DNA from 3 places in the Streptomyces sp. 8N616 genome. Region 3 is predicted to be linked to each of the others. Evidence: riboswitches for the same ligand, from Rfam matches in the RefSeq annotation. Region 3 holds a riboswitch; each other region holds the start of a gene.

Evidence for each region. A riboswitch is a leader RNA that binds a small molecule or an ion and turns the genes downstream of it on or off. The one in region 3 is predicted to bind cobalamin.
Region 1: another riboswitch for cobalamin. It lies ahead of ACTWQC_RS26820 (ribonucleoside-diphosphate reductase subunit alpha); the one in region 3 lies ahead of metE (5-methyltetrahydropteroyltriglutamate--homocysteine S-methyltransferase).
Region 2: another riboswitch for cobalamin. It lies ahead of ACTWQC_RS01375 (cobalamin biosynthesis protein); the one in region 3 lies ahead of metE (5-methyltetrahydropteroyltriglutamate--homocysteine S-methyltransferase).

Annotation. Positions count from the first base shown of each region.
Region 1 covers NZ_JBQQBY010000033.1:72,479-82,794, forward strand. Annotated here, with positions in the region: gene ACTWQC_RS26800 (GntR family transcriptional regulator) at 1-353, shown strand, start outside; gene ACTWQC_RS26805 (carbon starvation CstA family protein) at 504-2,720, shown strand; gene ACTWQC_RS26810 (YbdD/YjiX family protein) at 2,717-2,923, shown strand; gene ACTWQC_RS26815 (GNAT family N-acetyltransferase) at 3,537-4,052, shown strand; cobalamin riboswitch at 4,121-4,251, shown strand; gene ACTWQC_RS26820 (ribonucleoside-diphosphate reductase subunit alpha) at 4,406-6,889, shown strand; gene ACTWQC_RS26825 (ribonucleotide-diphosphate reductase subunit beta) at 6,890-7,957, shown strand; gene def (peptide deformylase) at 8,071-8,718, opposite strand; gene ACTWQC_RS26835 (tetratricopeptide repeat protein) at 8,827-9,810, opposite strand; gene ACTWQC_RS26840 (HD domain-containing protein) at 10,259-10,316, opposite strand, start outside.
Region 2 covers NZ_JBQQBY010000001.1:312,329-322,644, reverse strand. Annotated here, with positions in the region: gene ACTWQC_RS01405 (VOC family protein) at 129-557, shown strand; gene ACTWQC_RS01400 (hypothetical protein) at 651-2,123, opposite strand; gene ACTWQC_RS01395 (alpha/beta hydrolase) at 2,580-3,707, opposite strand; gene ACTWQC_RS01390 (class II aldolase/adducin family protein) at 3,865-4,566, opposite strand; gene ACTWQC_RS01385 (inorganic phosphate transporter) at 4,770-6,038, shown strand; gene ACTWQC_RS01380 (hypothetical protein) at 6,089-6,328, shown strand; cobalamin riboswitch at 6,618-6,748, shown strand; partial or broken gene ACTWQC_RS01375 (cobalamin biosynthesis protein) at 6,963-7,886, shown strand; gene ACTWQC_RS01370 (cobyric acid synthase) at 8,246-9,814, shown strand; gene cobN (cobaltochelatase subunit CobN) at 9,844-10,316, shown strand, end outside.
Region 3 covers NZ_JBQQBY010000046.1:35,896-46,211, reverse strand. Annotated here, with positions in the region: gene ACTWQC_RS31435 (TIR domain-containing protein) at 1-2,086, shown strand, start outside; gene ACTWQC_RS31430 (siderophore-interacting protein) at 2,155-3,009, opposite strand; gene ACTWQC_RS31425 (5'-3' exonuclease) at 3,065-3,970, opposite strand; gene metE (5-methyltetrahydropteroyltriglutamate--homocysteine S-methyltransferase) at 4,243-6,528, opposite strand; cobalamin riboswitch at 6,748-6,967, opposite strand; gene ACTWQC_RS31415 (helical backbone metal receptor) at 7,053-7,772, shown strand; gene ACTWQC_RS31410 (TDT family transporter) at 7,738-8,943, opposite strand; gene ACTWQC_RS31405 (LysR family transcriptional regulator) at 9,014-10,000, shown strand; partial or broken gene ACTWQC_RS31400 (glycoside hydrolase family 5 protein) at 10,044-10,316, opposite strand, start outside.

The DNA of each region.
Region 1 (10,316 bases), on a different contig from region 3:
TGCGCATTGAGCGGCTGCGGCTCGCGAGCGGCGAGCCGATGGCGATCGAGACGACACATTTGTCGGCAAAGCGATTCCCCGCGCTGCGCCGGAGCCTGGTCAAGTACACCTCGCTCTACACGGCGCTCGCGGAGGTCTACGACGTCCGGCTGGCAGAGGCCGAGGAGACGATCGAGACCTCGCTGGCCACGCCCCGCGAGGCCGGGCTGCTGGGTACGGACGTGGGGCTGCCGATGCTGATGCTGTCGCGGCACTCGCTGGACGCGGACGGCCGTCCGGTGGAGTGGGTGCGGTCGGTCTACCGCGGCGACCGCTACAAGTTCGTCGCGCGTCTGCAGCGCCCTCAGGGCTGATCAGCGGGAGCTCGGGACACCTCCGTGACCTGGGGGTTTGGCAACCGTGTCCGTACCGGTATGCGGACGGGTGGTGACGGTTCCCACACCGCTGGCTTAGATTTCCTGCGCGTTACACAGGAGTCGGCCGCAGGGACGGAGTTCGTTGCCATGCCAGAGCCAGCAACACCACCACAGACCCCCACGCGCAACCTGAATCCCAAATCCGTGGCGGTCTGGACGCTCGTCGCCCTGATAGGCGCGGCCGGCTGGGCCGTGCTGGCGCTCTCCCGGGGCGAAGAGGTCTCAGCGGCCTGGATGGTGGCGGCGGCCCTCGGCTCGTACGCCATCGCGTACCGCTTCTACGCGCGCTTCATCACCAACCGGGTCCTGAAGGTCGACAAGTCCCGGGCCACGCCCGCCGAGCGGCTCAACAACGGAGTGGACTTCCACCCGACCGACCGGCGGGTGCTGTTCGGCCACCACTTCGCGGCGGTCGCGGGCGCGGGCCCGCTGGTCGGCCCGGTCCTCGCGGCGCAGATGGGCTACCTGCCCGGCACCATCTGGATCATCGTCGGCGTGATCTTCGCCGGCGCGGTGCAGGACATGGTCACGCTGTTCTTCTCGATGCGCCGCAACGGCCGGTCGCTCGGCCAGATGGCGCGGGACGAGATCGGGCCCTTCGGCGGTGCCGCCGCCCTGGTCGCGGTCTTCGCGATCATGATCATTCTGCTGGCGGTGCTGGCGCTGGTCATCGTGAACGCCCTGGCGAACTCGCCGTGGGGCGTCTTCTCCATCGGCATGACCATACCGATCGCCCTCTTCATGGGCTTCTACCTGCGCGTACTGCGGCCGGGCCGGGTCACCGAGGTCTCCGCCATCGGCGTCGCGCTGCTGCTGCTCGCCATCGTCGCGGGCGGCTGGGTCGCCGAGTCCTCGCTCGCCGACTTCTTCACGCTGTCGCCGGGCGCCCTGGTCATCTGGATGGTCGTCTACGGCTTCGTGGCCTCCGTGCTGCCGGTGTGGATGCTGCTGGCGCCGCGCGACTACCTCTCGACCTTCATGAAGGTCGGAACGATCGCACTGCTGGCGCTCGGCGTCGTCATCGCGCTGCCGACGCTGAAGATGGACCCGGTGACCAGCTTCGCCACGAGCGGCAACGGGCCCGTCTTCGCCGGGTCGCTCTTCCCGTTCGTCTTCATCACCATCGCGTGCGGCGCGCTCTCCGGCTTCCACTCCCTGGTCTCCTCGGGCACCACCCCGAAGATGATCCAGAAGGAGACGCAGATCCGGATGGTCGGCTACGGCGCCATGCTGACCGAGTCGTTCGTCGCCGTCATGGCGATGATCACCGCCTGCATCATCGACCCCGGGCTGTACTTCGCGGTCAACTCGCCGGCGGGCGTAATCGGTTCGACGGTCGACTCGGCATCGCAGGCCGTGGCCGGCCTCGGCTTCTCCATCTCGCCCGACCAGCTCGCCGCGGCGGCCAAGTCGGTCGAGGAGCAGAGCCTCCTCTCCCGTACGGGCGGCGCGCCCACCTTCGCCCTCGGCATGTCGGAGATCTTCTCCTCGGTGATCGGCGGCGCCGGGCTGAAGGCGTTCTGGTACCACTTCGCGATCATGTTCGAGGCGCTGTTCATCCTCACCACGGTGGACGCGGGCACCCGGGTCGGGCGCTTCATGCTCCAGGACATGCTCGGCAACGTCTACAAGCCGTTCCGGCAGGTCAGTTGGAAGCCGGGCGTGTGGTTCGCCAGCGCCGTCGTCGTGGGCGGCTGGGGCTACTTCCTGTGGGTCGGCGTACACGACCCGCTGGGCGGCATCAACCAGCTCTTCCCGCTCTTCGGCATCGCCAACCAGCTGCTCGCGGCGGTCGCCCTGGCCGTCTGCACGACGCTGCTGGTGAAGTCCGGGCGGCTGAAGTGGGCCTGGGTCACGGCGGTTCCGCTGGCCTGGGACGCGGCGGTCACGCTGACCGCGAGCTGGCAGAAGGTCTTCTCCGACGACCCGCGGGTCGGCTTCTTCAAGCAGCGGGCCCTCAACCAGGAGGCCATCGACGCCGGGAAGGTCCTGCCGCCCGCCAAGAACATGGACGACATGCACACCATCGTCACCAACGCGACGGTGGACGGCGTGCTCGCGGCGCTCTTCGCGCTCCTCATCGTCGTGGTGATCGCCGACGCAGGCCGGGTCTGCTACAAGGCGATCCGCGACCCGCAGAGCGTCACGCTGCACGAAGTGCCATTCGAGGAGTCGAAGATCGTTGCCCCCGCTGGGCTCTTCCCGACCAAGGAGGAGAAGGCGGAGCTCGTGGCGGCCGGGGTCGGTGCGGACGCCGGTTCCGGGGAGCAGGGCGGAGCCCGCGACCGGGAGCCCCAGCCGTGAAAGGCGCGGCGGGCCTCCGCAGGACGGCCTCGAAGATCCGCTGGTTCTGGCGCGAGGCGTCGGGCGAGGCGACGTACGACCGGTACGTCGCCCACGCCCGGGCCCGTGACCCGCGGGCGGAGGTGCTGAGCCGACGCGAGTTCGAGCGGCAGCGCACCGATGCGCGGGAGGCCGACCCGCGGGAGGGCTTCCGCTGCTGTTGAACTCGTGGTCGTAGGACGGCCGCCGTACCCCGCCACCGGGGATTGCGGCGGCCGTTCGCCGTCAGCGCACCCAGTCCTTGAGAGGCGCGGTCTCCACGGTGATTCCCACGGGATCGGGCAGCTCGACGGCCTTGCCGAACGGCGGGTCTCGGTCTCGGCCTCGGCGGGGTGCTGCTGGTCGTCGGCGGCGTCTGGCGGGCCCTCGTCCACGCCCGCGTGGACGTACACCCTTCCCTTCATGGGAATGGTGGGCCTGGTCGCGGCGACCGTGGTGGAGCGTGTCCGCCGGCGGCTGCACGACAAGTGCCGTGCTCTTCACCGGGATCACCCTCTGCGCGGGCGGCGTCGCGCCCCCGTATTCCCCGGTTTCTGGGCCGCGATCGCGTGGGTGGTCGGCCGCTTCGCGATGTTCGGCAAGACACTGTCGCCGCTCCGGGCATGCTCGTGTGCACGGCGGCGGTGGCCGTGGTGCACGCGCCCGGGTCCGCGCCGCGGGCGTCCATCACCACGGAGTCCACGCCGACGGCGTCCGTGCCGTCGGCATCCGACGCGGCGTCCGGGCCCGCGGAATCTCCGGTGACGGGTGTCAGACGCCTCCTGCAGACTGATGCTCATGGACATCACGATTCGTGCCGCCCGCCCGGAGGAGTTCGACGCCCTCGGGGAGATCACGGCGGAGGCCTACCTGGGGGACGGGCTGCTCGACTTCGGGGCCTCGGACCCGTACCTGGAACAGCTGCGGGATGTCAGGAGCCGGGCTGAGCACACGGAGGTGCTGGTGGCGGCGGACGGGGCGAGCGATGAACTCCTCGGCGGGGTCGCGTTCGTAGCGCCGGGGAGCCCGTATGCGAACGTGGCCGGGCCCGGGGAGGCCGAGTTCCGGATGCTGGCGGTGGCGCCTGCGGCGCGGCGCCGCGGGGCCGCAGAGGGGCTCGTACGGGCGTGCCTGGAGCGGGCGCGGCAGCTGGGCCTCGGGCGTATGGTCCTGTCCAGCCAGCAGCGGATGCTGACGGCCCACCGGCTGTACGAGCGGCTGGGGTTCGTACGGGCTCCGGAGCGCGACTGGGAGCCGATACCCGGGTTCCCGCTGTGGGTGTTCACCGCCGAGCTCGGGACGGCGGCGGAGTAACTCACCCACCGCCTCTACCCCGTTCCCCCGCTGACACAATATGTAGGGGTGCGCACGGACGGCGACACAAGATGTATGCTCGTGCTCGCTGCCACCACAGGGGAATCCGGTGCGAATCCGGAACTGTCCCGCAACGGTGTGGATGTGCGTGTTCGCGCATGTCCCGAGTCCGAGGACCTGCCGGCAGCACCGCCCGGCTCGACCGGACCGGGCGGCGAATCGTCCCGGGTCTCGTGGGTTGGGCCGACGGACGCTGCGCGGTGTGCTGCCGCCCTTTCCCGGGGGTGACGTACGCCCGCACGCGCCCGTGGCGCACCACCCCTCGCGGCCCCAGCCGAGCGAGGGAGAGCCACGTGACCATCGCGCCCGCGGATCCTGCGTCACGCGAGTCCGTATCGGAGCCCGCCACAGCCGCGGTGACCGCACCAGCAGCCGTGGAGGCGGGCGTCGCCGGCGGCCCCGGCGCCGCCCTGCTGCGCACCCTGACCGACCTCACCGCCGACCTGCCCGCGACCGACCCGGGCCGGGTCGCCGCGGCCGCGCTCCGCGGCCGCCACGCGGGCTCCGACGAGGCCGAGTTGCGGGAGCTGGCCACAGAGGCGGCGGCCGGGCTCATCTCCGAGGACCCCGAGTACTCGCGGCTCGCCGCGCGCCTGCTCACCCGCGCCATCGCCGAAGAGGCCGCGAGCCAAGGCGCCGTCTCCTTCTCCGCCTCGGTCGCGACCGGCCACCGGGAGGGCCTGATCGCCGACGCCACGGCCGAGTTCGTCCGCGCCCACGCCGCCCGCCTCGACGCGCTCGTCGAGTCCGCCCTCGCCGGCGGCGCCGACGACCGGTTCGGCTACTTCGGTCTGCGCACCCTCCACAGCCGCTATCTGCTGCGCCACCCCATCACCCGTCAGGTCATCGAGACCCCGCAGCACTTCATGCTCCGTGTGGCCTGCGGACTCGCGGAGGACGGCTCGGAGCGGGCTGTCGGCGAAGTGGCCGCGCTCTACGGGCTGATGAGCCGCCTCGACTACCTCCCCAGCTCCCCCACCCTCTTCAACTCCGGTACCCGCCACCCGCAGATGTCCTCCTGCTATTTGCTGGACTCCCCGCTGGACGAGCTCGACTCGATCTACGAGCGCTACCACCAGATCGCGCGGCTCTCGAAGCACGCGGGCGGCATCGGCCTGCCGTACAGCCGCGTCCGCTCGCGCGGCTCGCTGATCCGCGGCACGAACGGGCACTCCAACGGCATCGTGCCGTTCCTGCGCACCCTCGACGCCTCCGTCGCCGCGGTCAACCAGGGCGGGCGGCGCAAGGGCGCGGCCTGCGTCTACCTCGAGACCTGGCACGCGGACATCGAGGAGTTCCTGGAGCTGCGCGACAACACCGGCGAGGACGCGCGCCGCACCCACAACCTCAACCTCGCGCACTGGATCCCGGACGAGTTCATGCGCAGGGTCGAGGCGGACGGGCCGTGGTCGCTGTTCTCGCCCGCGGACGTACCGGAGCTGGTCGACCTGTGGGGCGCGGAGTTCGACGCCGCGTACCGGAAGGCGGAGGCGGAGGGCCGCTACGTCAAGCAGATCCCGGCCCGCCAGGTCTACGCCCGGATGATGCGCACCCTCGCGCAGACCGGCAACGGCTGGATGACCTTCAAGGACGCCGCGAACCGGACCGCCAACCAGACCGCCGAGCCCGGCAGGGTCGTCCACTCCTCCAACCTCTGCACCGAGATCCTCGAGGTCACGGAGGACGGCGAGACCGCCGTCTGCAACCTCGGCTCGGTCAACCTCGCCGCCCACCTGGGCGAGGACGGCGAGATGGACTGGGAGCGGCTCGACGCCACCGTCCGTACCGCCGTGACCTTCCTCGACCGGGTCGTCGACATCAACTTCTACCCCACGCCGCAGGCCGCGGCCTCCAACGAGCGCTGGCGGCCGGTGGGCCTCGGCGTGATGGGCCTCCAGGACGTCTTCTTCCGGCTGAAGCTGTCCTTCGACTCCCCCGAGGCCGCCCGGCTCTCCACGCAGATCGCCGAGCGCATCATGCTGGCGGCGTACGAGGCGTCGTGCGCCCTCGCCGAGCGGCACGGCCCTCCCCCCGCCTGGTCCGCCACCCGCGCCGCGCGTGGCGTCCTGCACCCCGACCACTACGCCGCGCAGCCGCGCTGGCCCGAGCGGTGGGCCGCGCTGCGCGCCCGTATCGCCCGGACCGGCATGCGCAATGCGCTGCTGCTGGCGATTGCGCCGACGGCGACGATCGCCTCCATTGCGGGCGTGTACGAGTGCATCGAGCCGCAGGTGTCCAACCTCTTCAAGCGCGAGACGCTGTCGGGCGAGTTCCTCCAGGTCAACTCCTACCTGGTGGCGGAGCTCAAGCGGCTCGGCGTGTGGGACGCGCAGACCCGGGAGGCGCTGCGCGAGTCCAACGGCTCGGTGCAGGACTTCACCTGGATTCCGGAGGACGTACGGGCGCTGTACCGGACGGCGTGGGAGATCCCGCAGCGGGCGCTGATCGACATGGGCGCGGCCCGTACGCCGTACCTCGACCAGAGCCAGTCGCTGAACCTCTTCATGGCTTCACCGACCATCGGCAAGCTCAGCTCGATGTACGCGTACGCGTGGAAGAAGGGCCTGAAGACCACGTACTACCTGCGGTCGCGCCCGGCGACGCGGATCGCCCAGTCCGCGCGCGCCGCCACCGCGGCGACGGCCGACACCGCCGCCACCGCGGCGACCGCGGCGACCGCGGCGACCGCGGCGACCATTCCAGTCCAGCAGGCCGCCCCCGACGAGGCGGTCGCCTGCTCCCTTGAGAACCCCGAGTCCTGCGAGGCCTGCCAGTAAATGAGTGCCCACCCGTCACCCGACCACCACCCCTCGAAGACGGCGCTTCGCGCCGACACCTCTACCTCCAAAAACCTTCTCGACCCGGGCTTCGAGCTGACCCTGCGTCCCATGCGCTACCCGGACTTCTACGAGCGCTACCGCGACGCGATCAAGAACACCTGGACCGTGGAGGAGGTTGACCTCCACTCCGACGTGGCCGACCTCGCCAAACTCTCCGCGGGCGAACAGCACATGATCGGCCGCCTGGTCGCCTTCTTCGCGACCGGCGACTCGATCGTCGCCAACAACCTCGTCCTCACCCTCTACAAGCACATCAACTCCCCAGAGGCGCGTCTCTATCTCTCCCGCCAGCTCTTCGAGGAGGCCGTCCACGTCCAGTTCTACTTGACGCTGCTGGACACCTACCTCCCCGACCCCGACGACCGCACGGCCGCCTTCGCCGCGGTCGAGAACATCCCGTCCATCCGCGAGAAGGCGCAGTTCTGCTTCCGGTGGATGGACTCGGTGGAAGAGATCGACCGGCTGCGCACGAAGGAGGACCGGCGCCGCTTCCTGCTCAATCTGATCTGCTTCGCGGCGTGCATCGAGGGCCTGTTCTTCTACGGTGCCTTCGCCTACGTCTACTGGTTCCGCTCGCGCGGTCTGCTGCACGGCCTGGCGACCGGTACGAACTGGGTGTTCCGTGACGAGTCGATGCACATGGAGTTCGCCTTCTCGGTCGTGGACACCGTCCGCCAGGAGGAGCCGGATCTCTTCGACGAGGAGCTGGGCAAGCAGGTCACGGCGATGCTGGAGGAGGCCGTGGAGGCCGAGCTGCAGTTCGCCCGCGACCTGTGCGGGGACGGCCTGCCCGGGATGAACACCGACTCGATGCGCGAGTATCTGCAGTGCGTCGCGGACCAGCGGCTGCGCCGCCTGGGGCTGCCGGCGCGCTACGGCTCGGAGAACCCGTTCTCCTTCATGGAGCTGCAGAACGTCCAGGAGCTGACCAACTTCTTCGAGCGCCGCCCGTCCGCGTACCAGGTGGCGGTCGAGGGCTCGGTCGCCTTCGACGACGACTTCTGAACGACCGACTGCCGCAGGCCCGGTGTCGCGGGTCTGCGGCAGCCCCCAAGCATGGCGCACAGGTAAGGGGGCGGCCTCAAAGGAGGCCGCCCCTTACGCGAGCACGGAGAAGGTCAGTCGTTCGGGACCGTCTCGTAGCGCGGCGTGCCCTCGGCCATCTGCCGGAGCGCGTCCTTCCGGTCCCGCTTCGACAGCCGGTCGATGTAGAGGTAGCCGTTCAGGTGGTCGGTCTCGTGCTGCAGGCAGCGCGCGAAGTAGCCGGTGCCCTCGACCGCGATCGGATTGCCCTGGAGGTCCTGGCCGCGGCAGACCGCGTAGTCGGGGCGGGCCAGCGGGGCATAGGCGGTCGGCACCGACAGGCAGCCCTCGTTGGAGTCGTCCAGCACCCGGAGCTCGGCGGGCAGGTCGTCGATCACCGGGTTGCAGATCGCGCCCACGTGCCGCTCACCGTTGTCGTCCGGGCAGTCGTAGACGAAGACCCGCAGGTCGACGCCGATCTGGTTGGCGGCGAGGCCCACGCCCTCGGCGGCCCGCTGGCTGGCGAACATGTCGTCGACGAGCTGCGCGAGCTTGTCGTCGAACTCGGTCACGTCCTTGCAGCGCCGGTGCAGCACCGGGTTGCCGACGACGGTGATCGGGCGGGCGGTGCCGCGCTCGCGGTGCGCCTTCTCCCGCGCCTCGGCGTCCACCGTGTCGTCGATGAACTCCGAGGATTCCGCCTCGGCATCCGCCACCTGCTGCCCGCTCTCCTGCTGCGCCATCTCCGCCGTACGCCTTCCTCATGCCTGATGCGATGCCCGTGACAGGGCTCCGTACAGGGTACGGCCAGTGGCGACGGCGGCGGGCCAGGTCCTCAAGACCCTCCGGACTCAGCAGACCTCTTCCAGATCGCGCCACGCGCGCGTGTCCGGACTGTCGGCGACCCACCCGTCGAGCAGGCCGCGGACGAGCCCCGAGGGCGCCGCGATCCCGCATTCCCGCTCCGGCACCCACAGGTCGCCCGCCGTCCTGTGCCCCAGCGGCCCCGGGTGGCCGGGCTCACTGTGGTCGTGGGGGTCCAGGTGCTGCTCGCCGTCGCCCTCGTCGCTGGGCATCCGGCTCTCCGAGCACGAGCGGCACAGCAGCCGCACCGAGGACGACCAGTCCTCGGCCGCGAAGCCCGCGTCGGCCGCGAGCTGCTCCAGCGCGTCCCGGTCGGACTCCGCTGCAGCCTCGAGCAGCACCACCCAGGTCGGCACCGGCGAGGGCGCCCACAGCTCGATCTCGTCGAAGACGGGGTACGAAGGGCCCGCCGAGGTGATCCGCTCACCGTGCGGGACGCCGTCGTGCAGCACGACCTCGCCCCAGCGCCGCCCGGACGACGGCAGCGGAATCGACAACACCTCGATCCGCGCGGGATCGAGCCTGCGCCCCCAGACGACCTCGGCCTCGCCCTCGGGCGAGAGGCGCACCGCCGCGCTGCCCAGCTCCATACCGACCGGCTCGGTGGCCGGGGCGCCCTCGCCGGGCACCTTCAGCCCGTACGCCTGCCAGGCGCGGCGGGCCAGCGGCCAGTCCTGGAGGGCGGTCGCGGCGATCCCCACGTTCCACCAGTCAGGCGCGCCCGCCTCGCGGTCGAGGAGCGCGACAGCGCGCAGCCCCGCGGCGCGCGCCTGCTCCCAGTCGTGCCGGAACTTGTGCAGCAGGGCGAGGTTGAACCAGGACTCGGAGAGCCAGGGCTCGAGATCGGCAGCCTGCGTGAGCAGGGCCCCGGCGTCCTCGTACCGGCCGTCGCCGATCAGAGTGAAAGCCCGGTCGGTCGCCTGCCGCCACGAGGCGGAGGGCCGATGCCGTACCTTGCCGAAGATCCTCACGATTCCCGCCTGCCGGTTCGCTCCGTGTCCTTTTGCCGTGTTTGGTGTGCGCCCTGTGTGGGTCAGCCGATGACGGCCAGGACGTGCCCCTCCAGTACGACGTACCCCGCGTCGCCCTCCTTGAGGACAACCTGCCACAGATTGCCCGTCATCTCAGCCTGGATCCCGACGCTCACCACTGCTCCTTGCCGCCCGGGCGAACTCCGAACCCCCTCTCCTCGCATCCAACCATGCCCGTCTCAGCGTCCGCTCATTACCCACGGGTTCTGCGGCTTCAGGGACGGCTGTTACCTGCTGGGTGCCGCTGGTCGAAGCGCCGCTGCGGCACGTACGGCGCTGCTTGCGGGCGGGCTCGCGGCTCGGTTCACGGCCCGCTGCGGGCTGGATGCACGGCCGGCGCTGCGGGCACGGTTGACGGCCGGGCTTCGCCGGTGGATTCCCGCCGGATTCACGACGGCGGGCCGCCACCGCGCGCGAGCACCCGCGCCAGCGCCTCCACGACCCGC
Region 2 (10,316 bases), on a different contig from region 3:
CGATCCCGCAGGCAGCGCGGCTCCCCGCCGCCGTGCGCAGCAGGACGAGGTGACGCACTTCACCCATACTCGTGGGTGGGCAGCGCGCATCCAGGAGCGGTTCCACAGGTTCCGGAGGAGTGAACGTCATGGCAGACACCGGTGCGGCCCGGCCGACGATCTACCCGACGCTGCTGTACGAGGACGCGCAGGCGGCGATCAAGCTGCTCACGGAAGCCTTCGGCTTCAAGGCGGACGCGGTCTACACGGGCGAGGACGACATCGTCGCCCACGCGGAGCTCAGTTACGGCAACGGCGTGGTCATGCTCGGGTCGAAGGGCAGAGCGGGCGTCTTCGCGGAGACCATGCGGAACGCCGGGCCCGCCGGCATCTACGTCGCCGTCGAGGACGTGGACGCGCACCATCGCAAGGCCGCCTCCCACGGCGTGGAGATCCTGATGCCGCCGACCGACCAGGACTACGGCTCGCGGGACTACATGGCGCGGGATGCCGAGGGCAACGTGTGGAGCTTCGGCACGTACGCCCCGGCCACCGCCCCGGCCGGCGGCGCGGGGTGACTGCGAGGGCTCTTGGGGCGTGACGGCCGGTGCTCCTGCCGCGTCTCCTGGGGCGTGACTGCCGGGCTCCTGCGGCGTGACTGCCCGGGCCCTTCAGGCCTCTCCCGTGTGCACCTGGAAGGCGGCCCGGCGCACGGCCTTGGCGAGCGCCGGGTCGGGGTGGGCGGCCGCCAGGGCGACGAGGACCTGCACGGTGCGCGGGTGGCCGACGGCCCGTACCTCGTCGAGCAGCGCCGGGACCGTGCCCTGCACCGCCGAGTCGAGATGGCGTACGAGCAGCGGGGCTTCGCCGTGGTCGGCGACGGCGGCCGCGGTGTCGACCCACAGCCACGTGGCCTCTTCACGGGTGAGCACCGCCAGCAGGTCCTCCGGGTCGCTGCCCTCCTGCTCGGCCATCCACATCAGGGCGTACGGGCGCAGGCGCGGCTCGTCGACGACCGACCGTACGGCGGGCTCGGCGGGCCCGCCGACCACGCGCAGCGCCTCGAAGGCGAGTCCGCGCAGCAGGGCGTCGTCGCCGCGGGCGGCGTCGAGGAGTTCGGAGACTGCGGCGGCGGCCGGGCGGGCGGCGAGCCAGGCCCGGTACTCGTCGCGGGCCGGGCCCGGGGTGAGGCGGGCGCAGCCGCGCAGCATGTCCTCCGCGGACCACTCGATGTTCCCCGCGGGGCTCTGCGCGGCCACGCAGATCTGCTCGAGCTTGACCCACACGGCCCAGTTGCCGAGCGGGGTGAGCGTGGCCTGGCCGTCCTCGACGGTCAGCGCGCCGACGGAGGCGAGAGCGTCGAGCGCCCAGTCGAGCAGGGTGCCGGGCCGAGGTCCGTCGGCGTGGGACAGCTCGGTCTCGGGGGTGCTTGTGTCGGGGGTGCGCGTGTATGGGGTGCTCGTGTCGGGGGCGACCGTGTCGGAGGCGACCGTGTCGGAGGCGCTGTTGTCCGGGTAGGGCACCTCGCAGCGCTCGGTGCGCAGTTCGGCGACGCGCTTCTCCAGCAGGTCCTGAAGGGCGGAGACCGAGACGGCGCCGTCCGAGAGCTGGAGGAGCGACAGGAGCTGGGGCGCGGCCTCGACGACTTCCGCGACGGGGGTGGGTGCGAAGGCCGAGGGGGCGGGGTGGGCGAGCGACCACGCGTCGAAGAGCGCGACCCAGCCGCGCAGCGCGGCGCTGTCGTCCCGGTCCCAGGCCTGCAGCCGCCAGCCGGGGCGGGCGGTTTCGCCGTACAGCTCGATGAGCCCGGCGAGCCGCGCCCGGTCCCAGTCGGCCAGTACCTGATGTGAAGTCAGGTTCAGTGCGGCCGCGGCGCTTTCTGCGGCGTCGCGGCTGAGCGCGCCGCTGCCGCCGGGCCGCAGGCGGGCGCCGCGGCCGCGCTCGGCGTCCGCCCAGCGGGCGATCCGCACGGCTCCGGCGAGCTCCGTCCGTGCCTGGCGGGCGAGTTCGGCCCGCGGCGGCGTGCCCTCGGGCGGCCTGGGCGCGGGCCGGGCGCGCCGGTTCGTCACGGCCCGGCGGGCGGCGGACATCGGTCGTCGGGGGACAAGGCGGAGCCGGGAGTCGCGCGGGGTACGGGACGTCACGGGAGCAGTCTTCCCGTTGACGGCCCGAAAGCCCAATCGGAATCCGCTCGCGCGGATTCCTCACGACCTCGGCCCCGGATGGACGGGGCTCCGCGCCGCGCAGGGGCTGACCGCCACGACGGCCGTCCTCCGCGCCTGCGTGCGCAACTTCCCGCCCGCCCACCCATAAAGGGCGGGTGGACCCGGCCCGGCACCCCCGGACGGCGGCATCCCTGGACGGCAGCGCCGTGCGGCGAGCCACGGTCGGGGCACCCGCGTGGACGCCCGCGTGGCGCAGCCCGCCCCGTGCCGCGCCTGCGGTGCGTGACTTCCCGCCCCTGAAGGGGCGGCGGGTGGGTGGTGGGAACTGCGGCCAGCCGACCGGGCCTAAAGGGTGGGTGGGATGCGGCCGTCCGACCCGGGTGGGTGGGACGTGCGGGCGTTCGCCCGTCCCTAAAGGGGCAGGTGGGGGCGGGGCTACATCAGGGGGGTGAGGAAGCGGCGGAGGGCTTCCTCGTAGGACTCGGGGTCGGCGTTCCACATCGACGCGTGGGGGGCGTGTTCGACGGGGAGCAGCGTGACCAGATCCGGACGGCGTTCCGCGAGGGCGCGCGAAGCGTCCCACGGAGCGATCGTGTCGTCCGGGCCGTGCATGATCAGCACCGGTACGGACAGCCGGTCGGGGTCGGCGGACGCCAAGAGGCGCCCGCTGCCCAGACCCGTACGCCCCTGGGCGGCCCGTACCGCCAGCGGCAGCAGCGGCCCCGGCGCGCCGTCCGCCGCGGCGAGAGCCCGTACGGCCGCCTGCCAGTCCAGGATGGGCGAGTCGAGGACGAGGCCCTTGATCCGGTTCCGCAGGGCGGACTCGGCCGCGGCGTGCAGCGCCATCGTGGCGCCCGTCGACCAGCCGTACAGCACGACCGTCTCGGCCCCGTACCGCACCGCGTAGCGGATCGCCGCGTCCAGGTCGCGCCACTCCGTGTCGCCGAGGTGGCCGATGCCGTCCGGGGAGCGGGGGGCTCCGAGGTCGCCGCGGTAGGCGAGGTCGAGGATCGGGAACCGGTGCCGGTGCAGGAAGGGCATGACGACCATGGGGTGTTCGCGGCTGGTGCCGAGGCCGTGCACGGTGATCACCCAGGTGTCGCGGGCGCCGGGTACGAACCACGCGGGCAGCGCGCCGAGTTCGCCGGGCACGTCCACGTCGGCGTGGTCGAGTCCCAGGGCGTCGCGCGGATTCCCGATGTAGACCTGCGGGGTGAGCCACATCCGGTCGCCAGGCTCCAGCGTGCCGTATGTGACCCGCTCGAGGCGGCGTACGACCGAGTCCGCGGGGTGCGGCGAGTTCCTCAGCACCGCCCCGACGATCGCGTGCCGGTCGCCGCCGGTCAGCCCGTACGTGCCGGGCCGCAGCGACGCCAGGCTGCGGGTGAGCGTGATCTGGTCGGCGGCCGAGCCGTGGACGGTGAGCTGCGGGTCGGTGGGCAGCGGCCGGACGCGCGAGGGTTTCAGGGCAGCGTCACAGGCGTACCGCCCGGCCGCCACGGCGGCCGCGCCGGCACCGAGGAGGGTGGCGGCCGCCACGGCCGCCGCTGTACGCAGGCGCATCCGTACCAGTGTGGTCGGGTGCCAAGCGAGCGGCCAGCGGGCGGACACCGTACGCGTACGCGGGTCCGGGACGCCTACGCGGGTCCCGGACGCCTACGCGGGTCCCGGACACCTTCGCGGGTCCCGGACAGCTTCGCGGGTCCGGGACGCGGCGGGGTCAGCTCCGCTCGCCGTCGCGCCGGCGGTTGCCCTCGCCGTCGCCCTGGCCGTAGCCGCGGAGCTTCTCCGCCACCTCCGCGAGCTGGTCCGGGGACAGCAGGCTGGGTTCACGCCCGGGTACGGCGCGCGCGGCGAGCCAGAGCCTGCACATCCACTCCAGCTGCGCAGTGCGGTCGTACGCCTCGTCGAGGCTGTCGCCGTGGACGACGGTGCCGTGGTTCTGCAGCAGACATCCGCTGCGGTCGCGGAGCGCGCGGAGCATGTTCTCGGCCAATTCGTCGCTCCCGTAGAGCGCGTATCGGGCGACGCGCACCGGTCCGCCGAGCGCCGCCGTCATGTAGTGGATGGGCGGAAGCTCGGGGACCAGGGTGGAGACGGCCGTGGCGTGGACGGCATGGGTGTGGACGACGGCCGCGGCGCCGGTGTTGCGGTAGACGGCGAGGTGCATGGGCAGCTCGCTGGTGGGCTTGAGTTCACCGAGGACCTGGCGGCCAGAGAGGTCGACGCCGACGGGGTCGTCCGGAGCCAGCCGGTCGTACGGCACGCCGGTCGGGGTCACGAGAACGGTGTCCCCGACGCGGGCGGACACGTTCCCCGAGGTGCCCACGACCAGGCCGTCGGCCACCGTGCGGCGGGCCGTGGCGACAACGTCGGCCCAGGCCTCCACCAGGGGTGCCGAGGGGCTGTGCAGCGACTCCAAAGTTCACCTCAAAGACAGTGATCTGTTTCACAGAATTCAGCGGTGGCGGCACCACCAGTCGGTTTGTGCCGCTCTGCGCCCGGCCGAGATCCAACCTCCATGGATACGACAGCACCCCAACGCCCCATCCAGTTCACCTTCCGTTCACTCGACATCCCTACGGTCACGGCAGCCACTGACCATCAAACTGATTGCCTGGGTGAATGGAACACATCACGCTTCTCATCGGGATCGTGATCATCACGGCCTTGGTGTTCGACTTTACGAACGGCTTCCACGACACCGCCAACGCCATGGCCACCACCATCTCCACCGGGGCTCTCAGGCCCAAGACCGCGGTGGCGATGTCGGCGGTCCTCAACCTCGTCGGCGCGTTCCTCTCGGTCGAGGTGGCGGCGACCATCTCCAAAGGCATCGTCGATGAATCCGGCATCCAGCCCGAAGTGATCTTCGCGGGTCTGGTGGGTGCCATCGTCTGGAATCTGCTGACCTGGCTGGCCGGTCTCCCCTCCAGCTCCTCGCACGCCCTCTTCGGCGGCCTGATCGGCGCGACCGTCGCCTCGGCGGGCCTCGGCGCCGTCCACGGCGACGAGGTCGTCATGAAGGTCCTGATCCCGGCCGTCGCCGCGCCGGTCGTCGCGGGCATCGCCACCCTGCTGGCGACCCGGCTGTCCTACCGCGCCGCCCGGAACGCCGACCCGGAGGCCACCGCCAAGGGCTACCGCGCCGGGCAGATCGCCTCGGCCGCGCTGGTCTCCCTGGCCCACGGCACCAACGACGCGCAGAAGACCATGGGTGTGATGACGCTGGCGCTGATCACCGGTGGCGCGCTCGCCCCGGACGCCGCCCCGCCGCTGTGGGTCATCGCCTCGGCCGGTCTCGCCATCGCGCTCGGCACCTACCTGGGCGGCTGGCGGATCATCCGCACCATGGGCAAGGGCCTCACCGACATCCAGCCGCCGCAGGGCTTCGCCGCCCAGACCGGCGCCGCGGTCACCATCCTGGCCTCCTCCCACCTGGGCTTCGCCCTCTCCACCACCCAGGTCTGCTCCGGCGCCGTGATGGGCTCCGGGCTCGGCCGCAAGGGCGGCGTGGTGCGGTGGTCCACGGCGGGCCGGATGTTCGCGGCCTGGGGGCTGACCCTGCCGGCCGCGGGTGTGGTCGGCGGCGCCGCTGCGCTGCTGGCGAAGCAGGGCACCGCGGGTGTCGCCGGTGTCGCCGTGCTCGCGCTTGCGGCCTGTGCCGCTATCTGGATCGCCTCGCGCCGCAGGCCGGTCGACCACACGAACGTCAACGACGTCGACGGCGTCGAGGGCGCAGAGCCGGAGGGCGTCGTCACGGCCGCCATCAAGTCCGTCTCCCCGCCGCCGGTGGGCACCGCCGCCACCGGAGCCCAGGAGACGGCCGGCGCGCCGCCCCAGTCGCAGTCCAAGTCCAAGTCCCAGTCCGCCACCGCCAAGGTCACGGCCTAGGCGCCGGGATCAATCGAGATCGGTCGAGAGAGCAAGAAGGAAGCATCCGCATGGACATCGACTGGGCAGCACTCGGCCAGGTCTTCGGCGTCAGCCTCCTGGTCACCGTCGGGATGGTCGGCCTGTTCACGCTCGGCATCGTCGGCAGCTCCAGGAAGGCGCAGCCGCAGCCGGACGGCACGGTCGCCGCGACCGGTGCACCGCCGGTCCTCGCGCGCGGGGGCGCGTACGCCTGCTACGCGCTGTGCGCTGCGGCCGTCGCGTACGGGATTTACCTGATCGTCGCCTGACGGAGCCCCGCGCCGCTCGCCATGCGCCCCTGCGCGGGCACCGCTCGTCATGCGCCCCACGCGCGCGGGGGCACGTGGGGCGACGGCAGCGGGCTCCGCTTCCGTCTCCGCGCAGGGACAACGATGGCCCCACCCGCCCCTGTTGGCGGCAGCCCTTCGTGCCCGCGGCCGGGGAACGATCGCAGTCGTTCCCCGGCCGCGGGCGTGTGAGGTCCTGCCGCAGGTCAAGGGGCAAGTTGACGGGCGTTCGCAGGCCGTGGTGGACTGCCGGAGCCAAACGGCGGCAGGAGAGGAAGCCGGTGCGAATCCGGCGCGGTCCCGCCACTGTCACCGGGGAGCGCTCCCCCACCCCAGAAGTCACGGCCCTTAGCGACGGGTTGGAAGGCCGGGGGAAGCGCCGATCCGGGAGCCAGGAGACTCTCACCGCCGGTCACGTCGAGCCAGGGCGCGGACCCTGAGTGAGGACATATCGTCATGCCCGGCTGCCGCCGTACGCGCCGTTCGCGTCATACCCGCCGTTCCTCAAGAACCGTCGTCGCGCTCTCCCGCCGCCCGTGTTCCCCACGGCCGTGTTCCCTACGCGCGCGTGCCCCCCGCGCGCGTTCCCTCCGAGGCACGACGGCGTCCTGATCCGATGCGTGCCGAACACGCCTCTTTCGTGTACGGCGCCGCGCTGGGCTTCGCCTGCGACCTCGTCGCCGGCGATCCGCGGCGCGGTCACCCCGTTGCCGCCTTCGGGCGGGCCGCGGCCGCCGTCGAGCGGCGCTTGTGGCGCGACCACCGCGCGTACGGCGCCCTGCACGCCGCTGTGTGCGCGGGCGGCGCCGTGGCCGCGGCAGCAGCGCTGTCGCGCGCCGTACGCCGCTCCCCCGCGGCAGCCGTGGCGCTGACCGCCGTCGCCACCTGGTCGGTGCTGGGCGGCACGTCGCTCGGCCGCGAGGCGCGGGCCGTGGGCGGCGCGCTGGCGGCAGGCGACATCGAAGTGGCCCGCGACCGCCTCCCGCACCTGTGCGGCCGGGACCCGCAGGCCCTGGACGAGCGGCAGATCGCGCGCGCCGTCGTGGAGTCCGTCGCCGAGAACACCTCGGACGCGGTCGTGGGCGCCCTGGTCTGGGGCGCGGCGGCGGGCGTGCCGGGGCTGGTGGGGTTCCGGGCGGTCAACACCCTTGACGCGATGGTCGGTCACAAGTCGCCGCGCCATCGGCGCTACGGCTGGGCCTCGGCCCGCCTCGACGACCTCGTGGGCTTCCCGGGCTCCCGGCTCACCGCCGCGCTGGCCGTACTGGCGGGTCCCGACCCGCGCGGCGCGTGGCGCGTCCTGCGCCGCGATGCGCGCAAGCACCCCAGCCCCAATGCCGGTCCTGTGGAAGCCGCGTTCGCGGGCGCGCTGGGCGTACGGCTCGGGGGCACCCTCGCGTACGGCGGCCGGGTCGAGCACCGTCCTGTGCTGGGGGAAGGCAACCGCCCGGTGGCGGTGGAGGACATCGAGCGTGCGGTACGGCTTTCGCGGCGCGTGAGCGCGCTCGCGCTGGCGGCGTGCGTGGGCGCACGGCTGGCGTGGGCTGGCGCCGCACCACCGGCGCCGGGCGCGCTCCGGACCGCGCTGCGCGCCACGTCCGCCGACGCAGCGCGCATCCGCGCGAGAGACCGGCGCGCCGCGAACACCGGCCTTGCGGCACGGTTTTCCCACCCGGACGCCCCTTTCAGGGCGGGCGGGTGGGAAATCCCGGACGCGGAACGCCCGGGGACGGAGGGTCCGGGGCTGAGGGGTCCAGGGCCGCAGCGGCCGCGCGCGGAGGGGCCGGCACCGGCGCGGTCGGAGGCGGGGTTGCCGGGGAGCGGGGTCGTACGGCGGCTTGGGCTCGCGGGACGGCGCGGTCGGGACGCGCGCGTTCCCGGGGCCCGGAAGGAGCGGTCATGAATCGCAGGGGCGGCGGGCTGCTGGTCGCCGGGACCACATCCGACGCGGGCAAGAGCGTCGTCACAGCCGGCATCTGCCGCTGGCTGGCCCGCAAGGGCGTATCCGTCGCGCCCTTCAAGGCGCAGAACATGTCACTGAATTCGTTCGTGACACGCGAAGGCGCCGAAATCGGGCGGGCCCAGGCCATGCAGGCCGCGGCCGCCCGTATCGAGCCGACGGCCCTCATGAACCCCGTACTGCTCAAGCCCGGCAGCGACCGCAGCAGCCAGGTCGTCCTGCTCGGCAAGCCGGTGGGCGAGCTGAGCGCCAGCCGCTACCACGGAGGGCGGCAGGAGGAGCTGCTCGGCACCGTCGTGGCGTGCCTGGAGGAGCTGCGGGGCACGTATGACGCAGTGATCTGTGAAGGGGCCGGGAGCCCGGCCGAGATCAATCTGCGGCGCACCGACATCGTCAACATGGGGCTGGCGCGGGCCGCTCGGCTGCCGGTCGTGGTGGTCGGGGACATCGACCGGGGCGGCGTCTTCGCCTCCTTCTTCGGCACGACGGCGCTGCTCGGCCGCGAGGACCAGTCGCTCGTCGCCGGGTATCTGGTCAACAAGTTCCGCGGCGATGTCGCCCTCCTGGAGCCGGGGTTGGAGATGCTGCGCGGGCTGACCGGGCGGCGGACCTTCGGTGTGCTGCCGTACGCGCACGGGCTCGGCATCGACGAGGAGGACGGCCTGCGCGTGTCGCTGCGGGGCGCGGTGCGCGAGTCGGTCGTCGCCCCGCCGCACGGCGAGGACGTGCTGCGGGTGGCGGTCGCCGCGGTCCCGCTGATGTCCAACTTCACCGACGTGGACGCGCTGGCCGCGGAACCGGGCGTGGTGGTGCGGTTCGTCGACCGCCCGGAGGAGCTGGCCGACGCGGATCTGGTCGTGCTGCCCGGCACCCGCGGCACCGTGCGCGCCCTGGAGTGGCTGCGCGAGCGCGGTATCGCCGCCGCCGTCGCCCGGCGTGCCGCCGAGGGCCGCCCGGTGCTCGGCGTCTGCGGAGGCTTCCAGATGCTGGGCGAGCGCATCGAGGACGACGTCGAGTCGCGGGCCGGGGCGGTCGACGGGCTCGGGCTCCTGCCCGTACGGGTTCGCTTCGCGCCGGAGAAGACCCTCGCGCGGCCGGTGGGCGAGGCGCTGGGCGAGCGCGTCGAGGGCTACGAGATCCACCACGGCGTGGCCGAGGTGACCGGCGGAGACGAGGCGTTCATCTCCGATGGCCGGGGCCGCGGTCTCGACGGCTGCAGGGTCGGGCCCGTCTGGGGCACGCACTGGCACGGCTCGCTGGAGAGCGACGGGTTCCGGCGCGCCTTTCTGCGGCGCGTCGCGAAGGACGCCGGGCGCCGCTTCGTACCCGCTCCTGATACGTCGTTCGGGGCGCTGCGCGAGGAGCAGCTGGACCGCCTGGGCGACCTGATCGAGGAACACGCCGATACGGACGCGCTGCTGCAGTTGATCGAGGACGGCGCGCCGTCCGGGCTGCCGTTCGTTCCGCCGGGGATGCCGGGTCACAGCGTTCCGCCGGGGGCGCCATGAAGGACAACGCACGAATCGAAGGGGCCACCGTGAGCACTGTGCTGCTGCTGTCCACCGCCGATACGGATCTGCTGGCGGCCCGCGCCTCCGGCGCCGCGTACCGGATCGGCAATCCCGCGCGCGTGGATGCCGAGGCCGATCTGCCGGGCCTGCTCGACGGCGCGGACATCGCCGTCGTACGGCTGCTGGGCGGCAAGCGGGCCTGGGAGGACGGGCTCGCGGCGCTGCGCGCGTCGGGCGTGCCGACCGTGCTGCTGGGCGGTGAATCCGTGCCGGACGCGGAGCTGATGGCCGAGTCGTCGGTCCCGGCCGGTGTCGTGGCCGAGGCGCTGCGCTACCTCGTGGAGGGCGGCCCGTCGAACCTCGCCGAGCTCGCGCGGTTCCTGTCCGACACCGTGCTGATGAGCGGCGAGGGCTTCGAACCGCCGCGGCAGATGCCGACGTTCGGCGTGCACACAGCAGGCGCACAAGGGGAGCGCGCGCGCGATGCCGCACGCCCCAC
Region 3 (10,316 bases):
GGCGCTGAGGCCGACGGACGAGACCCGGGGCGGTCTTGTCACGACACTGATGCGGACGCGGTACCGGGGCACCACCGCCCTCGGGCGGCTCGACACCCTCGGTGACACGGCGCTCAGCCGGGACGCAAGGCTCCTGGCGGCGCCCGACGAGGAAGAGACGCTCCAGCTGTGGGACTTGACGCGAGCAGACCGGGACTCGCCCGTGGCCCGCCTCGGGGCCACGACGGTTGACACGGGACAGGTGGAGTTCAGCCGGGACGGAAAGCTGCTGGCCGTTGCCGAGAGCAAGCACGGCGTACGGATGTGGGACGTGAGCACACCGAGCAGGCCGCGTGAACGCGCCGCGCTGCCGGGCCCGGCAGAGGTAACGGGCGTGGCCTTCGCCCCCGACGGGCACAGCCTGGTCACGGTGGGCGAGGAGGACAAGAACGGACGGCTGACCGTATGGGACATCCGCGACCCGGACCGGCCGCGCGATCGGGTCTCCCGCACGGGCCTCGAGGACGCCACAGATGCCGTACTCAGCCCGGATGGGCGCACGCTGGTGACGACATCGGGAACGGTACGGGCGAGCGAGGAACCGGTGGATAAGGACTCGATCACCCACCGCAGCGGACTCACGGTGTGGGACTTCCGGAATCCGCAGCTGCCGGCGAGGCTCGGCAGGATCGACAACTGGGACGCTGGCCCGGTCTTCAGCCCCGACAGCGGCACTTTCGCTGTTGGCCACCGAGGCAGCGCCACGCTGTGGCAGAACAGCCCCGGCAGGGCTCCGCGTCACCTGGCCACGCTCAACGGGGCGCGGTCCTCCGTCAATGCACTCGCGTTCAGCGGGGACGGAGCGACGCTGGCGTCCGGACACGAGGACGGCAGGGTCGTCCTGTGGGATACCGCCAAGCCCTCAGAGCCCAAGCAGAAGGCGCAGTTGGAGGGGCACACCGACTGGGTCGAGGAGATCGCCTTCCTGCCCCGCCGCGACCAACTGGTCACGCTCGATCTCGACGGAGCGGTCATGCGTTGGCGGCTGTCTGCGACAGTCCCGTCCCGGTTGGCAGAACTGCCCCCCGCGGGTTACGCGGTCAAGGCAACGGCGCTGAGTCCGGACGGCCGCACCGTCGCCATGGGCGGCGTCGATGAGCAGGTGACCTTGTGGGACATCACCGACCGACGCAAACCCGTCCGACTCGCCATCCTGAAAGGACACAGCAAGGCCGTCACCACCGTGGGGTTCAGCCATGACAGCGGCATGCTCGCCAGCGGCGGGGACGACGGACGGATCCTCCTGTGGGACGTCACCGACCGCCGCCATCCGTATCGCACAGCCACGCTGAAGCGGCCGACCTCCGTAGGCTCACTGGCTTTCGCGCCGCGCGGCAGGACCCTCGCCGCGACGGGCAACAAGTTTCTCTTCAGCGATTGGGGCGACGGCTGGACGCTCGTGTGGGACGCCGGCCATGACCCTCCGAAGCCGCGCGGCCGCCTCGACGGCGGCAATCTGTCGACCACCCTCTCCTACGGCCCCGACTCCACCCTGGTCATGTCGGGCACCGCGACCTCGTTGATCGGCGCCTCCGACACGCATCAAGTGAAAGGTGGCGGGGGAGTGCTCAGCCGCGACGGCACGATGCTGGCCACCAGCGGGAGCGTGCTCGAGGGGTCGGACGAGAGCGTGGTGCTGTGGGACGCGCGCTCGAAGACCCACCCCCGGAAGCTGGCTGCTTTCCAGGGCGCGGATTCCGTTCGTCAGCTTACGTTCGGCTTCCACCCGGAGGGCAGGCTGCTGGCAGTCGGCACGGAAGAGACAGCCGCAGTGTGGGACATCGGGCAGCCCAGCCGCGCCGTCCGCGCGCTGACGCTGCCCTCCGACACGGAAGTTGTCGACGCTTTCCACTTCACCAGGGACGGCCGCACCATGGTGGCCGGTGCCGGCGACGGGGCCGAGGTCTGGGACCTCGGCGTGCTCCCCGCCGTAGCCGCAGATCCCCACGGCATGGCCTGCGAGATCACGGGGAGCGGCCTGACACGCGAGCAGTGGAAGCACTACGCGCCCGGGATTCCGTACGAGCAGACCTGCCTGGAGAAGTGAAGCGGCGGCGGCTGAATCAGGTCTCCCTGACCGCCCGTCTGAAAGAGACGCCGCCGGGCCCCCGGCCCTCAGGATGCGGAGGCGGGGGTTCCCTCCTGTTCCGCCTCCACCTGCTGGTTCCACTCGCGCTTGGACGCCTGCCAGCCGTCCTCGTCGTGCCCCCGCCGCCAGTAGCCGGAGATCGACAGCCGCTCGCGCGGCACTTCCCGCTCGACCCGCAGCAGGCGGCGGATCTCCTTCACGAACCCGGCCTCGCCGTGCACGAACGCCTGCACTTCGCCCTGCGGGAAGTCCAGCGCCCGTACGGCCGCCACCAGGGCTTCGCCCACCGGCGCGCCGCCCCGGAACAGCCAGACGACCTCCGCGCCTGGCGGAACGGCCAGCTCCTGCTGCTCCTCCGGCCCGGCCACCTCCACGAAGGCGCGGACCTGCGAGCCGGCGGGAATGCGCTCCAGCGCGGCGGCGATGGCGGGCAGGGCGCTCTCGTCGCCCACGAGGAGGTGCCAGTCGGCGGCCGGGTCCGGCGCGTAGCCCCCGCCGGGGCCCGAGAAGAAGATCTCCTCGCCGGGCTTCACGCTCGCCGCCCACGGTCCCGCCACGCCCTCGTCGCCGTGGACCACGAAGTCAAGGGCCAGCTCGCGCGCCTCCGGGTCCCAGCTGCGCACCGTGTACGTCCTCATCCGGGGCCACTGGTCGCGCGGCAGGTCGCGGCGGACCGCCTCGATGTCGAACGGCTCGGGGTACGCCACGCCCTCGATCGGGAAGAGCAGTTTGACGTAGTGGTCGGTGTACTCGCCCGCGCCGAATCCGGTCAGGCCCTCGCCGCCCAGCACCACGCGCACCATGTGTGGCGTGAGCTGCTGCGTACGCACCACACGAGCGCGGTTGAGCTTCGGTGCCTTACGAGCCGGACGATCTGCCACGGCGGCCTCCCCTGCCTCACACCAACGTTGGTTAGGTAGACCTAACCTAACAGGATCAATGCTGGAGCGCGGTGAGAAGCCGCTGCAGTGAGCCGCCGAGCCCCCAGCGCTCGGCCAGCGCCAGCACGGCGTCGGGGTCGCGCGGCGTGCGCGGCAGCGCGGGGTCGAAGTCCGGAAGCGGTACGTCCGAGGCGACCCGTACGACCTTGGGCGCGACCGCGATGTAGTCCCGCGCCTCGTCAAGGCGCTTGCGCTGCGCCGGGCTGATCTTGGCCATCCGGTTGCTGAGCGCGGCCATGATCCCCGCCAGATCGCCGAACTCGGCGAGGAGCTTGGCGGCGGTCTTCTCGCCGATGCCCGGGACGCCGGGCAGTCCGTCGCTCGGGTCGCCGCGCAGCAGCGCCAGGTCCGCATACCCCGGCCCGTCCACGCCGTACTTCGCGCGCAGCCACGCCTCGTCGACGGGCTGGAGCGTCCCGACGCCCTTCACCGGGTAGAGCACGCGCACCCCGCGCCCGTCGTCCACCAGCTGGAAGAGGTCACGGTCCCCGGTGACGATGTCGACGGGTCCGGTGGCACGGCCGGTCAGTGTGCCGATCACGTCGTCCGCCTCGTACGCGGGCACGCCCACGCGCGCGATGCCCACCGCGTCCAGCACCGCCTCGATCACCGGCACCTGCGGGGAGAGCGTGTCCGGGACCTCCTCGATGTCGGAGCCCTCCGGCACCTCCTCCGCGACCCGGTGCGCCTTGTAGCTGGGGATCAGCTCGACCCGCCAGTGGGGGCGCCAGTCGGCGTCCATGCAGGCCACGAGGTCGTCGGGGCGGTGGTCCTGGACGAGCCGGGCGATGAAGTCCAGCAGTCCGCGCACCGCGTTGACCGGCGAGCCGTCCGGTGCCCTGACCGAGTCCGGCACGCCGAAGTACGCGCGGAAGTAGAGGGAGGCGGAGTCGAGGAGCATCAGGCGTCGGGTCACACTCCGCATGATGCCGTACCGGCCTTGAGCTGGCGGTGCGGGGCGCTGCCGTATCGCCTCGGAATGCTTTTTCCTGCTTCGGCCCACGGTGCGCGACGAGGAGCAGGCGCTCGCCGAGATGCTGCGGGATCACTGCTCGCTCTGGACGGTGGGCTTGAGGAACGCCGCGGCGCGCCCAACTCTTCCCACCCCGCCCGCCCTTTCAAGGGCGGGCGGGGTGGGAAAAGACGACCGGGCGCGCCGCGCCGGTCCCGGCGTCAGGCCGCGAGGGACGACCGCACCTCGCGGGCCGCGGCCGTCATGTTCTCCAGCGCCGCGTCCGCCTCCTCGGGCGAGCGGGTCTTCAGCCCGCAGTCGGGGTTGACCCACAACCGCTCCGGTCGCACTGCCCGGAGCGCCTGCCGCAGCAGATCCGCGATCTCCCCGGCGGACGGGACGCGCGGCGAGTGGATGTCGTACACACCCGGGCCCACCTCGCGCGGATAGCCCGCCTCCGCCAGCTCGCCCGCGATGCCCATCCGGGACCTCGCCGCCTCCAGGCTGATCACGTCCGCGTCCAGGGCCTCGATGGCGGGCAGGATTGCGCCGAACTCCGCGTAGCACATGTGCGTGTGCACCTGCGTGTCGGCCCGGACCCCGGCCGTGGTGAGCCGGAACGCCTCGGTGGCCCACGCCAGATACCCGGCCCGCGCGGACCGCCGCAGCGGCAGCAGCTCGCGCAGCGCGGGCTCGTCGACCTGCACCACCGCCGTGCCCGCCGCCTCCAGGTCGGCGACCTCGTCGCGCAGGGCGAGGGCCACCTGCCGGGCGGTCTCGGCGAGCGGCTGATCATCGCGTACGAAGGACCAGGCGAGCATGGTGACAGGACCTGTGAGCATGCCCTTGACCGGACGCTCCGTCAGGGACTGGGCGAAGCGCGTCCACTCCAGGGACATGGGCGCGGGCCGCGACACGTCCCCGGCGAGGATCGGCGGCCTGACATAGCGGGTGCCGTACGACTGGACCCAGCCGTGCCGGGTCGCCAGGAAGCCGTTCAGCTGCTCGGCGAAGAACTGCACCATGTCGTTGCGCTCGGGCTCGCCGTGCACCAGTACGTCCAGACCCGCCTTCTCCTGGAAGGCGATCACGTCCCGGATCTCCCGCTCGATGCGCTCCCGGTACTCGTCCTCGGTGAGGCGGCCGGTCCGCAGGCCCGCGCGGGCGGCTCGGAGTTCGGCGGTCTGCGGGAAGGAGCCGATCGTGGTCGTCGGCAGCGGAGGCAGGCCGAGCCGGGCGCGCTGGGCGGCGGCCCGTACCTCGTACGGCTGCGGGCGCCGGGTGTCCGCAGCCGTCACCGCCGCGCAGCGCTCCCGTACGGCCGCGTCGCGGGTGAGGGCGGAACCGGCACGCGAGGCGCGCGCGGCACGGGCAGCGGCGAGCTGCGGGGCCACCGCGTCCCGGCCGTCGTTCAGGGCGCGGGCGAGGACCGCGACCTCAGCCGTCTTCTGCCGCGCGAAGGACAGCCAGCGGGCGACCTGGGGGTCCAACTCCCGCTCGGCTGCCGCGTCCAGCGGCACATGCAGCAGCGAGCAGGAAGGCGCGGGGTCCACCCGCCCGGCCAGGCCCAGCAGCGTCGCGAGGGTGCCGAGTGCCTGCTCCAGATCGGCGGCCCAGACGTTGCGGCCGTCGACCACGCCCGCGATCAGGCGGCGGTCCTGCAGACCTCCTATGGCGGCGAGCGCGTCCACATTCGCCGCGGCCGGTCCGGTGAAGTCCAGGGCGAACCCCTCGACCGGGGAGTCCGCGAGCACCGGCAGCGCCTCGCCGAGCCCGTCGAAATACGAGGCGACGAGCAGCTTCGGCCGCGCGGGCACGGCGCCCAGGTCGCGGTAGGCCCGCGCGGTCGCGCTCAGCACCGCGCCCGGCTGGTCCTGGACGAGGACGGGCTCGTCCAGCTGCACCCACTCGGCCCCGGCCTCCCGCAGATCCGCGAGCAGCGACGCGTACACCGGCAGGAGCCGGTCCAGCAGAGTCAGCGGCTGGAAGCCCGGTGCGGCATCCGGGGCGGGCTTGGAGAGCAGCAGGAAGCTGACCGGCCCGAGCAGCACGGGGCGGGCGGTGAACCCCGCGTCCCGGGCCTCGGCGAATTCCCCCACCTGCTTGCGTGAGTCCGGGGCGAAGACGGTGTCCTGGCTCAACTCCGGTACGAGATAGTGGTAGTTGGTGTCGAACCACTTGGTCATCTCCAGCGGCTGCACATCCGCCGTGCCACGGGCCATGGCGAAGAAGGTGTCCAGCTCGCCGAGTCCGGCCGCGCGGTGCCGGGCCGGGACGGCGCCAACGGCCCATGCGGCGTCGAGGACGTGGTCGTAGAGCGAGAAATCGCCGGTGGGGATCTCGTCGATGCCCGCGTCGCGCAGCTCGCGCCGGACACCGGCGCGCAACGCGGCCGCCGTGCGCAGCAGTCCCTCCTGGGTGATGCGTCCTGCCCAGTAGCCCTCGACGGCCTTCTTCAGCTCCCGGTCGGGGCCCTGCCGGGGGTAGCCGTGCAGAGTCGCCCGCACGCGTGCGGTGTGCGGGGCCTGCGCGGTCTGCGGCGATGTCGCGGTCTGCGCTGTCTGTGCCGTCTGCGCGGTCTGTGAGTCGGTCACGGAACTCTCCTTCGCGAGTTCGTCAGCGACCTCGGGAAGGCGGAGCACGCGAAGACGGGAACGCTCGTACGTACGCCGTACGCCCCTGCCGCCGCCGACCCGCCCTCGAGGTCCCGGTTGGCCGCACCCCACGGCGGGGCACGGGCAGTGGCAGGTCTTCGGACTCGCGGGCGCGCCTGATGATCTTGCCAGGCACCTACTGGCCGTCGCTTCCCGGACGCCGGGCGTCCAGTGCGTAAGACGGCGGTCGTTCCCGCTCACCGCTGCGGGGCAGTTCCGGATTCCCACCGGATTCCCTCTTGCGACGCTCCCGCCTGGGGGGCGGGGCGAACCAGCTGCACGGCCAGCGTAACGCCTGTACGCAGATGATCAATGTGCCTGTGGACAACAGGATTCCGCGCCCCCAGGATTCCGCGCCCCGTGCGTAGGGTGATCGCATGCGCGTCGTATCGCTCGTGCCCTCCCTCACCGAGGCCGTGGCTGTCACCGCGCCCGGGCTGCTGGTCGGCGCCACTGCGTGGTGCAGCCACCCGGCGGGCCTCGACGTGGCACGGGTCAAGGGCACCAAGAACCCCGACGTGCCCGCGATCATCGGGCTCGCCCCCGACCTGGTGATCGCGAACGAGGAGGAGAACCGCGAGCCCGACCTGGCCGCGCTGCGCGACGCGGGGCTCGAGGTCCTCGTCACCGAAGTGCGCACGCTGGAGCAGGCGTTCGCCGAGCTGGTGCGGGTGCTGGTGCGCGGCTGCGGGCTGGCCCGGCCACGATGGCTGGACGAGGCGGAGGCCGCCTGGCAGGACGTGCGGCCGCCCGGGGACCGGCTGACGGCCGTCGTGCCGGTCTGGCGGCGGCCGTGGATGGTCCTCGGCCGCGACACCTTCGCGGGCGACCTCCTCGCGCGACTCGGCGTCGACAACATCTACGCCGGGCACGCCGACCGCTATCCGAAGATCCGGCTCGACGAACTCAACGCGGCGGGCGCGGACCTCGCCGTGCTGCCCGACGAGCCGTACGCCTTCGGGGCCGGCGACGGCCCCGAGGCCTTCCCCGGCCTGCCGTGCGCGCTCGTCAGCGGCCGCCATCTCACCTGGTACGGGCCGTCGTTGGCGCAGGCCCCGGACGTCATCGGCGCGGCGCTGCGAGCAGCCGGCCGCTGAGCGTGGCACGCAACGTGCGGAATCCGGCGACGGCCCAGGCCGCCACGAGCAGCGCGAAGAGCGCCGCGGCCGACCAGCCGTACGCGTCGAGGCCCGTGTGCCGGGCCAGCGCCTCGGCGCCCGTGACACAGGTGCCGACCGGGAACGTGAACGCCCACCACGTCATCGAGAACGGCATCCCGCGCCGCACTGCCCGTACGGTCAGCGCGGCGGCGAAGACGAGCCAGAGGAGGGCGAACCCCAGCACCGGCACGCCGTAGAGCACCGCGAACGCGCCCAGCGCCTCGGCGTACGGAGCCCGGACCGCGCCGCCGCGCGCCGCCTCCGCGAGCTGACCGGCCGCGGTCACCGACTGGCCGAGGGGCCCGAGCACGAGGAAGAGCGCCGGGGTGAGGGCGGGCGGCAGCGGGCCGTGGTGGAGCAGCCGGGCGACGATCAGGGGCAGGAGCAGGAGCGTGGCGAGCAGGCTCATGCCGAAGAGCGAGAAGCAGCCGAGCAGCATCGCCTCCCGCCACTGGCCCGCGGGCAGGTGCGGTACGAGCAGCGGGCCGAGCGCCGCGGGCACCATGGGCGCGACGACGGGCAGCAGCCACACGGGGGAGGCGTCGCCGGGCCCGATCCGGTGCCGGGTGACCATCAGATACGGGATCGCGGCCGCGGTGACCAGGCCGGCGGCCGTCCCCGCGGTGAACAGCGCGGCGGCCACGGCGAGGGCAGCGGGTCCGCCGATGAGATCGCGCCCCACGAGGAGCGTCGCGGCGCCGACCGCGGGGAACGCCATGGCCGGGCAGCCGTAGAAGGGCGCGATCGCGGGGTCGAGGAGATGGGCGCGGGCCCGGTCGCGGTGGCGTATCCAGTGCGCGGCGCGCGCGAGGAGCAGCGCGGCGAGCATGAGCGCGGCGAGCGCCCACACGGCGGTGATGACGGTGGTGAACACGGCGCTGGATACGGCCCGCAGGGCGGGCGGGGCGGGCAGGCCGGGGGAGCCGGGGGAGCCGGGGGAGCCGACCCGCAGACCGGCTCCGGCAGTGGCCACGATGGCGGTGCCCATGACGGTCGCGTACCAGTTGGGCCCGAGTTCGCGCACCGAGACCCGCGCCCGGCGCTCGGGGGCGGGCGCCGGCCCAGCGCCGGACAGGGGACGGGGGCGGGACTGCGCGAGGGTGGCCATGCGAGCACCCTCGCGGGCGCCCGGCCCGCCCACCAGGGACCACCGGGCTATGAGGGCATAACCTGGCTTTATGAGTAAGCGGCCCAGAGTCCCCGAGGACCCGCCCGAGCCGACTGCCGGGAAGCGGCGGCGCGAGGCCGCCGTACCCGGCGCGCCGCTCGCCCACCGGGTTCCCGACCTGGGCGCGCTGGAGTTGCTGCTCGCGGTCGCCCGGCTGGGCAGCTTGGGGCGCGCGGCCGGGGAGCTCGGGATCACACAGCCCGCCGCGAGCAGCCGTATCCGTTCCATGGAACGGCAGTTGGGCGTGGCGCTGGTGGACCGGTCCCCGCGCGGCTCCCGGCTCACCGACGCCGGTGTGCTCGTCACCGATTGGGCGCGCCGGATCGTCGACGCCGCCGAGGCCTTCGACGCCGGGGCACAGGCGCTGCGCGCCCGCCGCGACTCGCGGCTGCGGGTGGCAGCGAGCATGACCATCGCCGAGTACCTGCTGCCCGGCTGGCTGATCGCGCTGCGGTCACAGCGCCCCGGGACCGCCGTGTCGCTGCTCGCGGGGAACTCCGCCGCCGTCGCGCAGCGGCTCCTCTCCGACGACGCCGACCTCGGCTTCGTCGAGGGCCTCGACACGCTGCGGGGCCTCGACGGCGCCGTGATCGGACACGACCGGCTCGTCCTCGTCGCCGCCCCCGTCCACCGCTGGACCCGCCGCCGTAGTCCGGTCGGTGCGGACGAACTGGCCGCGACTCCGCTGATCCTGCGCGAGCGCGGCTCCGGCACCCGCCAGGTCCTCGACGCGGCTCTCGCCGCCCACGGCGGGCTCGCAGAACCCCTGCTGGAGCTGGCCTCGACCACGGCCGTGAAGGCCGCCGTGCTGAGCGGCGCCGGGCCGTCCGTCCTCAGCGAACTCGCCGTCGGCGAGGAGCTCGCCGCCCACCGGCTGGTCGAGATCGCCGTCGAGGGCGTCCCGCTGCGCCGCGATCTGCGCGCGGTCTGGCCCGCTGGCCGCCGCCCTGCGGGCCCGGCCCGCGACCTGCTGTCCCTCACGCGCCGGGCGCGCTGACGGCCGTACGGCTCCCCGCGGTGTCCCCCCCCCGCCCCGCCGCTCACCCCAGCTTTCTGCAGAGCAGCGCATCCGGTGTCTTCGACGATCCCACGCGCCCGGTGTACGCGACCCCGGCCGCGTACTCGTCGTCCGCGCACTGGCCCTTATAGCGGCCGTACGCGAAGTCGCCGCCCTTGGCCGCCGCCGGCCGGTCGTCGCCCCGGTCGAACCACACCGTCCGGCCGTTCGTGCCCAACGCCGTGCCCGCCTCCGCGCACAGGGCGGCGGAGACGGCGGCTCCGCGCACGCTGTAGCCGATGAGGAAGTGGCGGGC